One region of the Xanthomonas hawaiiensis genome, then DNA from elsewhere that is predicted to be linked to it. Evidence: predicted binding sites of a transcription regulator. Region 1 holds the regulator's gene; each other region holds the start of a gene.

The links. Region 1 encodes FliA, which starts transcription of late flagellar genes. Its sites were predicted from a motif close to TAAAGTTTNNCNNNCNNNGGCCGATAA; they were not measured.
Region 2: the regulator FliA is predicted to act here: its motif matches at 2,433-2,459, upstream of PG878_RS00700 (methyl-accepting chemotaxis protein).
Region 3: the regulator FliA is predicted to act here: its motif matches at 1,683-1,709, upstream of PG878_RS13930 (methyl-accepting chemotaxis protein).

What each region holds. Positions count from the first base shown of each region.
Region 1 is NZ_CP115873.1:2,582,140-2,586,415, reverse strand. It holds gene PG878_RS11170 (chemotaxis protein CheA) at 1-391, opposite strand, end outside; gene PG878_RS11165 (protein phosphatase CheZ) at 396-1,007, opposite strand; gene cheY (chemotaxis response regulator CheY) at 1,008-1,400, opposite strand; gene PG878_RS11155 (RNA polymerase sigma factor FliA) at 1,420-2,169, opposite strand; gene PG878_RS11150 (MinD/ParA family ATP-binding protein) at 2,166-3,050, opposite strand; gene flhF (flagellar biosynthesis GTPase FlhF) at 3,037-4,276, opposite strand, start outside.
Region 2 is NZ_CP115873.1:149,589-153,864, forward strand. It holds gene PG878_RS00700 (methyl-accepting chemotaxis protein) at 207-2,315, opposite strand; gene PG878_RS00705 (YdeI/OmpD-associated family protein) at 2,648-3,193, shown strand; gene PG878_RS00710 (MFS transporter) at 3,291-4,276, shown strand, end outside.
Region 3 is NZ_CP115873.1:3,244,633-3,248,908, reverse strand. It holds gene PG878_RS13935 (DEAD/DEAH box helicase) at 1-1,408, shown strand, start outside; gene PG878_RS13930 (methyl-accepting chemotaxis protein) at 1,843-3,510, shown strand; partial or broken gene PG878_RS20855 (CHASE3 domain-containing protein) at 3,591-4,076, shown strand.

The DNA.
Region 1 (4,276 bases):
CCGGCGCCGCGTCGCCGTGGGCGTCGAACTGCGCGATCAGCTCGGGCGGCGCGCGCGGCGGCTCCTGGCCGCTGCCGAAGGCGTCGAGCATCGACTGCAGGTAGTCCAGCGACTGCTGCGCGGCGTCGAAGTGCCGCGCCTGCAGGGTGGCCTGGCCGGCGCGGGCCATGCCCAGGGTTTCCTCCGCGGCGTGGCACAGCTCGACCATGGCGTTGATCGCCAGGAAGCCGGCGCCGCCCTTGAGCGTGTGGAAGCCGCGGAACACGGCGTTGAGCTGGCCGCTGTCCTCGGGCGCCTGCTCCAGCGACACCAACTGCTCGCCGAGCCGGTCCAGGATTTCCTGGGCCTCGATGATGAAGTCGGCAGCGATGTCGTCGGGTACGGCGCTCATGGCATTACAGTCCCAATCCGGACAGCAGGTCGTCGGCGTCGTGCTGCGACACGCCGTGGCGGTCCAGGCCGGGCAGGGCCGGGCCGGCCAGGCTGCCGTCGGCCTTCTTGTTTTCTTCCTTCGGCGGCAGACCCAGCGCGCCGAAGCCCTCGTGCACGCGGCGCACGATGCCGGCGACGCGGCGGATGATCTGCCCGGTCAGGTCCTGGAAGCTCTGCGCCAGGGCCATTTCGGTGAGGTTGTGGCGGATCTTGTCGAGGATCTCGCCCTGGTCGCCGCTGAGGCCGCCGGCGGCGAGCTGGTCGGCCAGCGCACGGCATTCCTCGGCCAGGTCCAGGGTGCGGTGGCTGGCCTGTTCGGTCATCTCCACCACGTGGTCCAGGCGCGAGCAGGCGTCGTCCAGCTCGCCGGCCTCGCTGGGCACCACCGGCAGTTCGCCGAGCGCCTGCCCCAGATCGCGCGCGAGCCGGCTCAGGCCCTGCATCATCGGCCGCGTGCGCCAGGCGGCGAGGGTGTCGATCTCCCTGCGCCAGCCGGCCTCGTCGCCGTTTTCCAGCGCGTCCAGCGCGCCTTGCAGGCGTTCGATCAGGGCGGTACGTTCGGCGGTGGCTTCCATTTAGGCGGTCGCTCCCAGGCGTTCGAAGATCTTGCCCAGCTTCTCCTGCAGCGTCTGCGCGGTGAACGGCTTGATGATGTAGCCGTTCACGCCGCACTGCGCGGCCTCGATGATCTGCTCGCGCTTGGCCTCGGCGGTGACCATCAGCACCGGCAGGTGCTTGAGCTTGTCGTCGGCGCGGATGTTGCGCAGCAGATCGATGCCGGTCATGCCCGGCATGTTCCAGTCGGTGACCACGAACTCGAACGGCGCCGAGCGCAGCGCGGCCAGGGCGCTGTTGCCGTCTTCGGCCTCGGCGGTGTTGGTGAAGCCCAGATCGCCGAGCAGATTCTTGACGATGCGTCGCATCGTCGAGAAATCGTCCACGATCAAAATCCGCATGTTCTTGTTCACCACTGACTCCTAAGGGTTCCTATTCTTCGTCTTCCAGACCGGCATCGGCGACCTCGAACGCCTTCAGGCGTCCGCGCAACCGTACCGTGGCCTGGCCATGGATCTGACACACGCGCGACTCGCTGACCCCGAGCACCGCGCCGATTTCCTTGAGGTTCAATTCCTGCTCGTAGTACAGCGACAGCACCAACTGCTCGCGTTCGGGCAACTGCGCGATGGCCTTGCCCAGCTCGCGGCCGAATTCGCTGCGCTCGAGCATCTGCTGCGGATTGGGTCCGCCCTTGGCGATGGTATCCAGCTCGCCATGGTCCTCGATGCGCGACTCCAGGCTCAGCACCTGGCCGCGGGCGGCATCTTCCATCAAACGCAGGTATTCGGGAAGCGGCATGTCCATCGCCGCGGCCACTTCGTTGGCGGCGGCGGCGCGGCCGGTGCTCTGTTCGATCTTGCGGATCGCCGAGGCGGCGTCGCGGGCGCGGCGGTGCACCGAGCGCGGCACCCAGTCGCCGCGGCGGATCTCGTCGATCATCGCGCCGCGGATGCGGATCGAGGCGTAGGTCTCGAACGAGGCGCCCTGTTCGGCGTCGTAGCTGCGCGAGGCCTCGATCAGGCCGATCATGCCGGCCTGGATCAGGTCGTCGATCTCGACGCTGGCCGGCAGCCGCGCCGCCAGGTGGTGGGCGATGCGCCGGACCAGGTCCGAGTGCTGGGCGATGTAGTCGTTGGCGCTGTTGCGCTGGACGGCGCGGTAGTGGGCGGCGGCGTTCATGCGGCCACCCCGCGCTGGATGATGCGTTCGACGAAGAACTCGACGTTGCCGCGCGGGGCGGTCGGCGCCTGCCAGCGTGCGGTGCGCCGGGCGATCTCGCTGATCGCCTGCGCCGACGGGCTGGACGGGTAGGCCTTGACCACCGGCTGCTGGCGCTGCACCGACAGGCGCAGCCAGTCGTCCTGCGGCACGCAGCCCAGGTAGTTCAGCGACACGTCGCCGAGGAACTTCTCGCAGACCCGGCTGAGCTTGTCGTACAGCAGGCGGCCTTCGTTGAGGTCGCGGACCATGTTGGCGACGATCTGCACCCGGTCCACGCCGCGCTCGCGCGAGAGGACCTTGATCAGGGCGTAGGCGTCGGTGATCGAGGCCGGCTCGTCGCAGACCACCACCACCGCGTCCTGCGCGGCCTGGCAGAAGGTCAGCACGCTGTCGGTGATGCCGGCGGCGGTGTCGACGATCATGATGTCCAGCTCGCGCTGCAGCTCGGAGAACACGTTGACCAGGCCCACGTGCTGGGCCGGCGGCAGCTCGGCCATGTAGCGGCGGCCGGAGGCGGCGGGCACCACCATCAGCCCGTTGGGCATGTCGATCAGCACCTCTTCCAGGGTGCAGCGCCCGGCGACCAGGTCGGCCACGGTGAACTTGGGGGTCAGCCCCAGCAGCACGTCGACGTTGGCCAGGCCCAGGTCGGCGTCCAGCAGCAGGGTGCGCTTGCCCATGTCGGCCAGCGCCATGGACAGGTTGACCGAGATGTTGGTCTTGCCCACGCCGCCCTTGCCGCCGGTCACGGCGATGGTGCGCACCGGACCCAGCGGTTCGCTGCGCGTCGCCGACAGGGGGAAGGCATTGGTCAGATTGACGTAGTCACGCGACGGCATGGGTCTGCTCCGGAGTACAGGGCTTATCGGCAGCGCGCCGCAAATCTTCAAGGCGCAATACCAGGCTGGCGGCGTTGGCGCGGTGCAGGTCGTCCGGCACGCGCTGTCCATCGGTCACCCAGGTGATGGGGAGGCGGTGGTCCACGACCACCGACAAGGCACTGCCGAACCGCCCGGTCTCGTCCAACTTGGTCATGATGACCCCCTGTGGGTCGGCGCCGGCGAACCGGCGCACCACCTCGTCCAGGTCGGAGAAATGGGCGTTGGCGGGGAGTACCAGCAAGGACCGGACCACACGCGAGGCGCGCAGCCAGTGCAACTGGGCGGCCAGGGCGCGGTCGCGCTGGCCCATGCCGGCGGTGTCGATCAGCACCAGCTTGTAGTCGGCCAGGCGCTCCAGCAGCTGCTGCAGCGCGGCGTCGCTGTCGGCCTCGTGCACGGCGATGCCGAGCTGGCGGCCGTAGCTGTGCAGCTGTTCGCGGCCGCCGACGCGGATGGTGTCGGTGGTGACCAGGGCCACGTCGCGGGCGGCATGGCGCTCCAGGAAGCGCGAGGCCAGCTTGGCGATGGTGGTGGTCTTGCCGGCGCCGGTCGGGCCGATCAGGGCGATCACGCCGCCTTCCTCGAGCGGGTCCAGCGCGGCGATCGGCAGGCGCTTGGACAGCAGGCCCAGCATCAGCCCGCGGCCACGGTGCAGCTCCAGGTCGGCGGGGATCTGCATGACCACGTCGCGGGTGATGCCGCTGTCGAAGCCGTAGTCGTCCATCAGCTCCAGCGCCTGGGCGCGGACCGGCGAGCCGCGCAGGCGCTCGTCGGTGAGGCGGTTCATCTCGCGCTCGATCATCTGCCGCATCAGCGCCAGTTCGTCGCGCAGCTGCGTCAATTGTTCGTCGTTCTGCGGGGCGGGGAAGGTCGGCACCGCCGCCAGCGCCGCGGCCGCCGGGATTCCGGCAGCGGCCGGGGCATCGGCGGTCGCGACGGGCGCGGCCGGGGCCGGGCTCGCCACCGGGGTCAGCGCCACCGCGGGCACGTCGTCGCGCCAGGCCGGCGCGGCCTCGGCGGCCGGTGCCGGCGTGGCGGCGGCGAACGGGCTGGGCATGGGCACGCTGATCGGGGCGTTGCGGAACACGTCCTCGGGGATGCTGAACTCGGCGCGGCCGGTGACCGGCGCTGCGGCCTTGGCCGGGGCGGCCTGGCGTGCGGCGGCAGCCGGGGCGGCCGCGGCG
Region 2 (4,276 bases), 2.4 Mb from region 1:
CGTCGCGGCGGCGTCGGGGAGGCCAGCCTTCATGCGGTTCCGGGGAGGGGGCGAACGTGGGAGGCCGCCATCGTACCGCCTGCGCCGACTCCGGCCATGACAACCGATGCGATGGCCGGCATCACCCGACACCTGGCGTTCACGCGCTGGGGGCGGCCAGCCCCGCGTCGCCCGCCTGGGCGCACGGCGCGGCCGCCCGCGCGTGGTCAGACGTAGGCGCCGACCTTGAACACTTCCACCGCCTGGGTCAGCTGCGCCGACTGCTCCTCCAGCGATCGCGCCGCGGTGCTGGCTTCTTCGACCAGCGCCACGTTCTGCTGGGTGGTCTCGTCCATGCGCGCGATGGTCTGGTTGACCTGGGCGATGCCGTTGGCCTGTTCGTGCGAGGCGGCGGAGATCTGGCCCATCAGGTCGGTGACGTGCTGCACGCTGGCCACCACCTGGTCCATGGTGGCGCCGGCCTGGTGCACCAGCGTGGCGCCGTGGGCCACACGCTGCACCGAGTCGTCGATCAGGGTCTTGATCTCCTTGGCGGCGCCGGCCGAGCGATGCGCGAGGGTGCCGACTTCCGCGGCCACTACCGCGAAGCCCTTGCCCTGCTCGCCGGCGCGCGCGGCTTCCACCGCGGCGTTGAGGGCGAGGATGTTGGTCTGGAAGGCGATGCCGTCGATCACCGCGATGATGTCGGCGATGCGCCGGGAGGCGGCCTGGATGCCATCCATGGTCTCCACCACCTGGCCGACCACGTCGCGGCCTTCGCCGGCCACGCCGGCCGCGCCCAGCGCCAACTGGTTGGCGCGCTGGGCGTGCTCGGCGTTCTGCTTGACCGTGGACGTCAACTCTTCCATCGAGGCGGCGGTCTCTTCCAGGCTGGCCGCCTGCTGCTCGCTGCGCTTGGCCAGTTCCTGGTTGCCGCTGGCGATGTCCTCGGCGGCGAAGCCGATGCTGTTGGTGGTGCGCTGGATGTGCGCGACGATGTCGGTGAGGCGGTGCACGGTGCTGTTGGCGTCGTCGCGCATGGCGGCGAACACGCCATGGAAGTTGCCGCTCATGCGCACGGTGAGGTCGCCGTCGGCGATGCAGCGCAGCAGCGCGGAGAACTTGGCCAGGTTGGCGTCGGCGGTGGCCATCATGGTGTCGAGGTTCTCGACCATGGTGCGGAAGGCGTGCTCGAACTTCTCCGGTTGGCCGCGGTGGGCGAAGTCGCCGGCGCAGGCGGCTTCGGCCAGGGTCTGGATCTGCACGTTGATCGCGTGCAGGTTCTGCTTGACCTGCTGCATCGCCGCGGTGATCGCGGCCTTCTCGCCGGGGTACTGGGCGATGTCCTGGCTGAGGTCGCCGATGGCGTAGCGGCCCATCACCTCGGTGATGCGCAGCTGGGTCTGCACGTGCGCATCGACCAGGGCATTGGTGTCGGCGACCATGCGCCCGTACTCGCCGGGGAAGCGCTGCACGTCCATGCGGTAGCTGATGGCGCCGGCGTCGTGGCGCGCGGCCATCTCGCGTTGCGCGGAAATCACCTCGTGCAGGCGCCGCTGCATCTGCTGCATGGCGCGCAGCAACTGCCCGGCCTCGTCGTGGGTGGTGGCGGTGTCCGGGCTGCTCAGGTCGCCGGCGCCGATGCGCTCGGCCAGGCCCAGCGCCTGCCGCAGCGGGCGGACCACGCGGCGGGTCAGCAGCAGGGCGATCAGCGTGCCCAGCAGCAGCGCCAGCACGGTGCAGCCGACCATCAGCAGGGCGAAGCCGCGTGCGGTGGCCATCGCCTCCTTGGCGGCCTGGCGGTTCTTGGCTTCCTGCAGGTCGATGAAGGCGTTGATGCTGGCCAGCCAGTCGACGAAGGCCGGGCGCGCCTGCTGCAGCAGCAGCGCCTGCGCCTGCATGTTGTCGCCGGCATCGCGCAGTTGCCGCACCTGCGCGATCAGCGGCATGGTGCGCGCTTCGATGCCCTGGATGCGCTGCAGGATCGCTTTCTCCTGGGCGTCGCTGGAGGCGGCGAGCAGGGCGTCCAGCGGCTGCGCGGCGCGCGCGTAGTCGCCGGCCAGCTTGTCGATGGTCTGTTCGGTCGCCTGGCGGCTGGCCGCATCGTCCAGCAGCACCACGTCGCGCAGGGCGATGGCGCGGTCGTGCACGCTGCCGCGGAAGTTGATCGCGTAGCGCTGCTTGACGCTGTTGACTTCGTTGATGGCGGTGAGCCGCCGGTCGATGCTGTGGACGCGCTGGATGCCGACCACGGTGAGCAGGACCATCAGCACGATGATCGTGAGGAAGCCGAGCGCGAGGCGCTGGCCGATGCGCAGATGCGAAAGGACGTGCATGGGATCGGGGGAGTGGGGGAAGGAAGAGGGATCGACGGTGGGTGACGGCGGACGGGCAGGCAGGTTGCCTGCGCCCGCGTGACGCGCGCATCGCGCTGGTCCCGGGCCGGCGCATGGATAGCGGCGATGCCGGGTCGAACTGAAGGGAAGGCGCCCGGGTGTCTGCGGCGCGGTACGGGGAACGTGACGCGGTGCCTGTCTGCAGCGCCGATGGCGGCGCCCGCATCGGGCAGGGCGCTGGGTTTGCTGCCCGGCAAGACCCGTGTCGTGCGGCGCCACCGCCGCGCGCAGGTGCAGCATGGCCAGGCCATGCCCGGTGCTATGGTCCGCGCATGACCGGCTCCGCCGACCCGATCCGCTTCCAGGCGACCTTGCTGCGTCCGGCCGCACCGCCGGACGCGTCCTGGTGTTTCCTGCTGCTGCCTGCGGCGGCCAGCGCTGCCCTGCCCACACGTGGCCTGGCCAGCGTGGAGGGCCGGCTCGCCGGACACCCGTTCCAGGCCACGTTGCAGCCGGACGGGCGTGGCGGCCACTGGCTGCAGGTCGAGGAGGCGTTGCGGGCGGCCGCGGCGGTCGACGCCGGCACCACGGTGACCCTGGAGATCGCGCCGGTGGCGGTGGAGCCGGAACCCGCGGTGCCCGACGACCTGGCGCGCGCCCTCGCCGCGCATCCGCCCGCACGCGCGGCCTGGCACACGCTGACCGCGGTGGCGCGGCGCGACTGGATCTTCTGGATCGGCGCGGGCAAGCAGGCGCAGACGCGGGTCAAGCGCATCGCCAGCACCTGCGACATGCTCGCCGCGGGCAAGCGGCGGGTCTGCTGCTTCGATCGCTCGGGCATGTACAGCAAGGCCTTCGCCGCGCCGCAGGCGCAGTGAGCTGGATGGTGCGCACGCCCGGCGTGGCCGCCGTCGCGACAGGATCCTCGCACGCGCCTGCCTATACTCCCGCACGTCCATCCATGAGGCCCACCGCATGAGTGCATCCACCTCTTCGTCCGCCGCCGCCGCACCGGGCAGCCTGCGCCGCTCGGTGTCCAACACGCTCAAGGGCTCGGCCGGCAACCTGGTGGAGTGGTACGACGTCTACGTCTATTCGGTGTTCGCCACCTACTTCGAGTCGCAGTTCTTCTCCAAGGAGGACAAGAACGCCACCTTGTACGTGTGGGCCATCTTCGCGGTGACCTTCCTGATGCGGCCGATCGGCGCCTGGTACTTCGGCCGCTTCGCCGACCGCTACGGCCGGCGCATGGCGTTGACGGTGTCGGTGTCGGTGATGGCGGCGTGCTCGTTCCTGATCGCGGTGACGCCCACCGTGGCCAGCATCGGCGGCGCCGCGGCGGTGGTGCTGCTGCTGGCGCGCCTGCTTCAGGGCTTCGCCACCGGTGGCGAGTACGGCACCAGCGCCACCTACATGTCCGAGGCGGCGATCCCGGGGCGGCGCGGCTTCCTGTCCTCGTTCCACTACGTCACCCTGGTCGGTGGTCATGTGCTGGCGCAGGCGGTGCTGTTCGGGATGCTGCACTTCTTCGACAAGGGCCAGATTTCCGAATGGGGCTGGCGCGTGGCCTTCGGCCTGGGCGGCATCGGCGCGCTGGTGGTGTTCTGGCTGCGGCGCACGATGGACGAGTCGCTGACCTCCGAGTCCATCGCCGCGGCCAAGCAGGGCAAGGACACGGCCTCCGGCTCGCTGCGCGAGCTGTTCGTGCACCAGTGGCGCCCGCTGCTGCTGTGCTTCCTGATCACCGCCGGCGGCACCGTGGCGTTCTACACCTACTCGGTGACCGGGCCGAAGATGATCCAGACCGCCTTCGCCGGCGACGACGTCATGGCCGGCACCATCATCAACCTGGCCGCGCTGATCGTGCTGATGCTGATGCAGCCGGTGGGCGGCTGGCTCTCGGACATCATCGGGCGCAAGACCCTGCTGGTGTTCTTCGGCATCGGCGGCGTGCTCTACAC
Region 3 (4,276 bases), 660 kb from region 1:
CTGGGACCGCGACAGCGCGGTACGCGAACTGCTGCGCTGGCGCCTGGCGGGGCTGGGGCCGGTCACCGCGCTCGCGCTGGCGGCGCCGCTGCACCTGCCGTTGCGCGAGGTGCAGGCGGGGCTGCTGGCGCTGCAGCAGGACGGCTATGTGCTGGGCGGGCGCTTCAGCGCCGACGCCGATGGCGAGCAATGGTGCGAGCGCCACCTGCTGGCACGCATCCACCGCTATACCCTCGGCCGCCTGCGCCGCGAGATCGAACCGGTGGCGCCGCGCGACTACGCGCGTTTCCTGTTCCGCTGGCAGCATCTGGATGCGGAAGGGCAGGTCGCCGGCGCCGAGGCGCTGGCGGCGGTGCTGGCGCAACTGGAGGGCGTGGAGGCCGCGGCGCCGCTGTGGGAGGCGGAGCTGTTGCCGGCGCGGCTGCGCGACTATCGCCCGGCGTGGCTGGACGAGGCCTGCAGCGCCGGGCGCACGCTGTGGACGCGGCTGCGCCCCGGTGCCGGTGGTGCGGCGCCGACCCTGCGCAGCACGCCGATCCTGCTGCTGCCGCGGCGTAGCGCCGGCCACTGGTCGCGGCTGTCGCCAGCGCCGGAAGCCGGTGCGCTGGGATCGCGCGCGCGCAAGGTCGCCGACCATCTCGAGGCGCACGGCGCCTCGTTCTTCGACGAGATCGCCGAGGCCACGCGCCTGCTGTCCACCGAACTGGAGGCGGCGCTGGCCGAACTGGTCGCCGCCGGCCGAGTCCATTGCGACAGCTACGCCGGCCTGCGCGCCCTGCTGGTGCCGCCGTCGAAGCGTCCCTCGGCGCTGTCGCGGCGGCGGCCGCGCATGGCGCTGTATGGCGGCATCCAGGACGCCGGACGCTGGGCGGTGCTGCGTGCCGACACCGAGGCCGACGACCCGGCCGCACGCGGCGAGGCGGTCGAGCACGTCGCGCGGACCCTGCTGCGCCGCTACGGCGTGGTCTGCTGGCGCCTGCTCGAGCGCGAGGCGGCGTGGCTGCCGCCGTGGCGCGAACTGCTGCGCGTCTACCATCGGCTGGAGGCGCGCGGCGAGATCCGCGGTGGGCGCTTCATCGACGGCCTGTCCGGCGAGCAGTTCGCCCTGCCCGAGGCGATCGGCCTGCTGCGGCAACTCCGCCGCCAGCCCGGCGACGGCAGCTGGCTGTGCGTGGCCGCCGCCGATCCGGCCAATCTGCTCGGCAGCGTGCTGCCCGGTACGCGGGTGCCGCGGGTAGCGGGCGCGCGCGTGCTGTACCGCGACGGCGTGCCGATGGCGAGCTGGGTCGGCGAGCGCTTCGAGCCGCTGCAGGACATGGCGGCCGAGGAGCAGGCGCATGCGCAGCGGCTGTTGCGCGGCGGCACTGCGGCGGAACGACGCATGCGCGTGGCACCGTCGATGGTGTGAAGGCGGTGCGTGGTGCCCGCCCTCCGCGACAGCGCTTGTGACATATCGGCGCTGCTTTCACATTCTGTCTACAAATTAAAGGGGTTGGTATCCCACTTCGGCCTCTGTGCAAAACCGGGGAAATCTGCCGTTGCAGAACAAGTGCGACATCGGCGCCGTGCGACCCGCGCCTTCTCTCCCGTGCGTCGAGGGCCACGGCGCAATGACCTTTGCGCATTCACGAATGTCGCGAAACCGCCTGCGTTATGCGGGATTCTGCAGTTTTCGCCCGATTTAAAGGCGCTCTCAATCGCGCCGATAGCCCTCACGCATGACGTTGCAGCGCAGCGTTGCTCTCGCGACGCAGCGAGTGGCACCGCTCCGCGAGGCGCCGCGACACGCCGCCGGATGCATCGCCCGGCGCAGGCGGACACACACAAATCGGGGTACACACCATGTTGGGCAATATGAAAATCGGGGTCAGGCTGACGGCGGCATTCCTGATCGTGGCAGCGATCGGCGCCTGCATCGGCTGGGTCGGCATCCGCAACTCGGGCCGGATCAACGACTACGCCACGGTGCTGTACGAGCGCGAGCTGCTGGGCCTGTCGCATCTGAAAGAGGCCAACATCAATCTGATCAACGCCGGCCGCTCGCGCGCCAACCTGCAGTTGGCCAGCACGGCGGAAGACCGCGCCAAGCAGGTCGCCAGCCTCGACAAGTACACCACCAAGGTGGTCGAGCACATGGACAAGGCCAGGGCGTCGTTCGACGACCCGGATACGCTGGCCAAGCTGGCCCGCTTCGATCAGGTGTGGAAGACCTACCTGGAGCGACGTGGCCAGTTCGTCGACTCGGTGATGCGCGAGCCGCTGCCGGAAGGCAACGCGCAGCTCGCGGAACTGTCCAAGAGCGTGCGCAGCAGCTCCGACGAACTGGACGCGCTGATGTCGGAGCTGAGCGAGATCAAGGAAGCAAATGCGTCCAAGGCCAACGACGCCACCGACGAGATCTACGCCAGCAGCACCCGCACCATGCTCGCCATCGTGATCGGCGGCGTGCTGCTCGGCGTGGGCCTGGGCGTGTTCATCAGCCGCAGCGTGACCCGGCCGATCGGCAAGGCGGTCAGCGTGGCCAATGCGCTGTCCGAGGGCGACCTGAGCATGTCGATCGATGTGCGCGGCCGCGACGAGACCGCGCAGTTGCTGCTGGCGATGCAGCGCATGGTCGAGAAACTGCAGCAGGTGGTGGGCGAGGTCAACGCCAGTGCGCAGAGCCTGGCCGGCGCGTCGGAGGAAGTCAGCGCCACCGCGCAGTCGCTGAGCCAGGCCTCGACCGAGCAGGCCGCCAGTGTGGAAGAAACCAGCGCCTCGCTGGAGCAGATGACCGCCTCGATCGCGCAGAACACCGACAACGCCAAGGTGACCGACGGCATGGCCGCGCAGGCGGCCCGCGAGACCCTGGAAGGTGGCGAGGCGGTGGTGGCCACGGTGGCGGCGATGAAGCAGATCGCGCACAAGATCGGCATCATCGACGACATCGCCTACCAGACCAACCTGTTGGCGTTGAATGCGGCGATCGAGGCCGCGCGCGCCGGCGAGCACGGCAAGGGCTTTGCCGTGGTCGCCGCGGAAGTGCGCAAGCTGGCCGAGCGCAGCCAGGTCGCCGCGCAGGAGATCGGCGAGGTCGCCGGTTCCAGCGTGGAACTGGCCGAGCGCGCCGGGCAATTGCTGGAGACCATCGTACCGAGCATCAAGAAGACCTCGGACCTGGTGCAGGAAATCGCTGCCGCCTCGCAGGAGCAGTCCTCCGGCGTCACCCAGATCAACGTGGCGGTGGTGCAGCTGAGCCAGATCACCCAGCAGAACGCCACCGCTTCCGAAGAGCTGGCCGCCACCGCCGAATCGATGAGCACGCAGGCCGTGCAGTTGCAGGAAAGCATGGCCTTCTTCCAGTTGTCCGCCGCCGCGCGCCGCGCCGCACAGCCGCTGGACGAAAGCGAAGCGTCGTTACCGCTGCGCGCGGCCGGTTCGCGCTGGGCGCCGCGTGCCACCTCCGCTGCCGCGCGCCGTCCCGGTGCAGGCAATCGCGACCGCAGCGAAGCGCTGCTGGGTCGCGCCTGATCCATTCCCTGGCGGCGCCGTCGCGCCGCCAGTTCCGTGTCGCTGTCGTTGTCACAACTGCCCATTGTCGGGAGAGTGCCGTGCTGAAGAATCTCAAGATCGCCACCAAACTCTACGGCGGTTTCGCCGTGGTCCTGTGCATCCTGCTGGCGTTGGCCGGCGTGGCCTACTTCAACGTGTCCGCGTTGTCGCAGGCCAATTACTGGAACACCCACACCTACAAGGTGATCGCCGAAGTCGATGCTGCGCTCAGCAGCCTGGTCAACATCGAGACCGGCACGCGCGGCTTCTCGCTGACCGGCGAGGACGCGTTCCTGCAACCCTACCGCGACGGCGTCGCCAGCTTCGACAGCCACCTGCGCACCGCGCAGGAACTGACCGCGGACAATCCCAAGCAGCAGGAACGTCTGAACGCGCTGAAGCAGACCCAGGCGCAATGGCTCAGCCAGGCGGTGCATCCGCAGATCGCGCTGCGCAAGAACGTCAACCAGGGCCAGGCGACGATGGAGGCCTTGGCCGCCTCGGTGCGCGCTTCCAAGGGCAAGGCCTACATGGACGCGATGCGCGACCGCATGGCCGAAGTGCGCCGCGCCGAGAGCGAGTTGCTGGCCGTGCGCGCGGCCGAGGCCGAGCAACTGCAGCAGCGCACCAACCTCACCCTGATCGTTGGCAGCCTGATCGCGGCGCTGTGCGCGTCGGCGATCGGTTTCCTGATCGCGCGGTCGCTGATGAGCGAACTCGGCGGCGAGCCGAGCACGGTGATGGA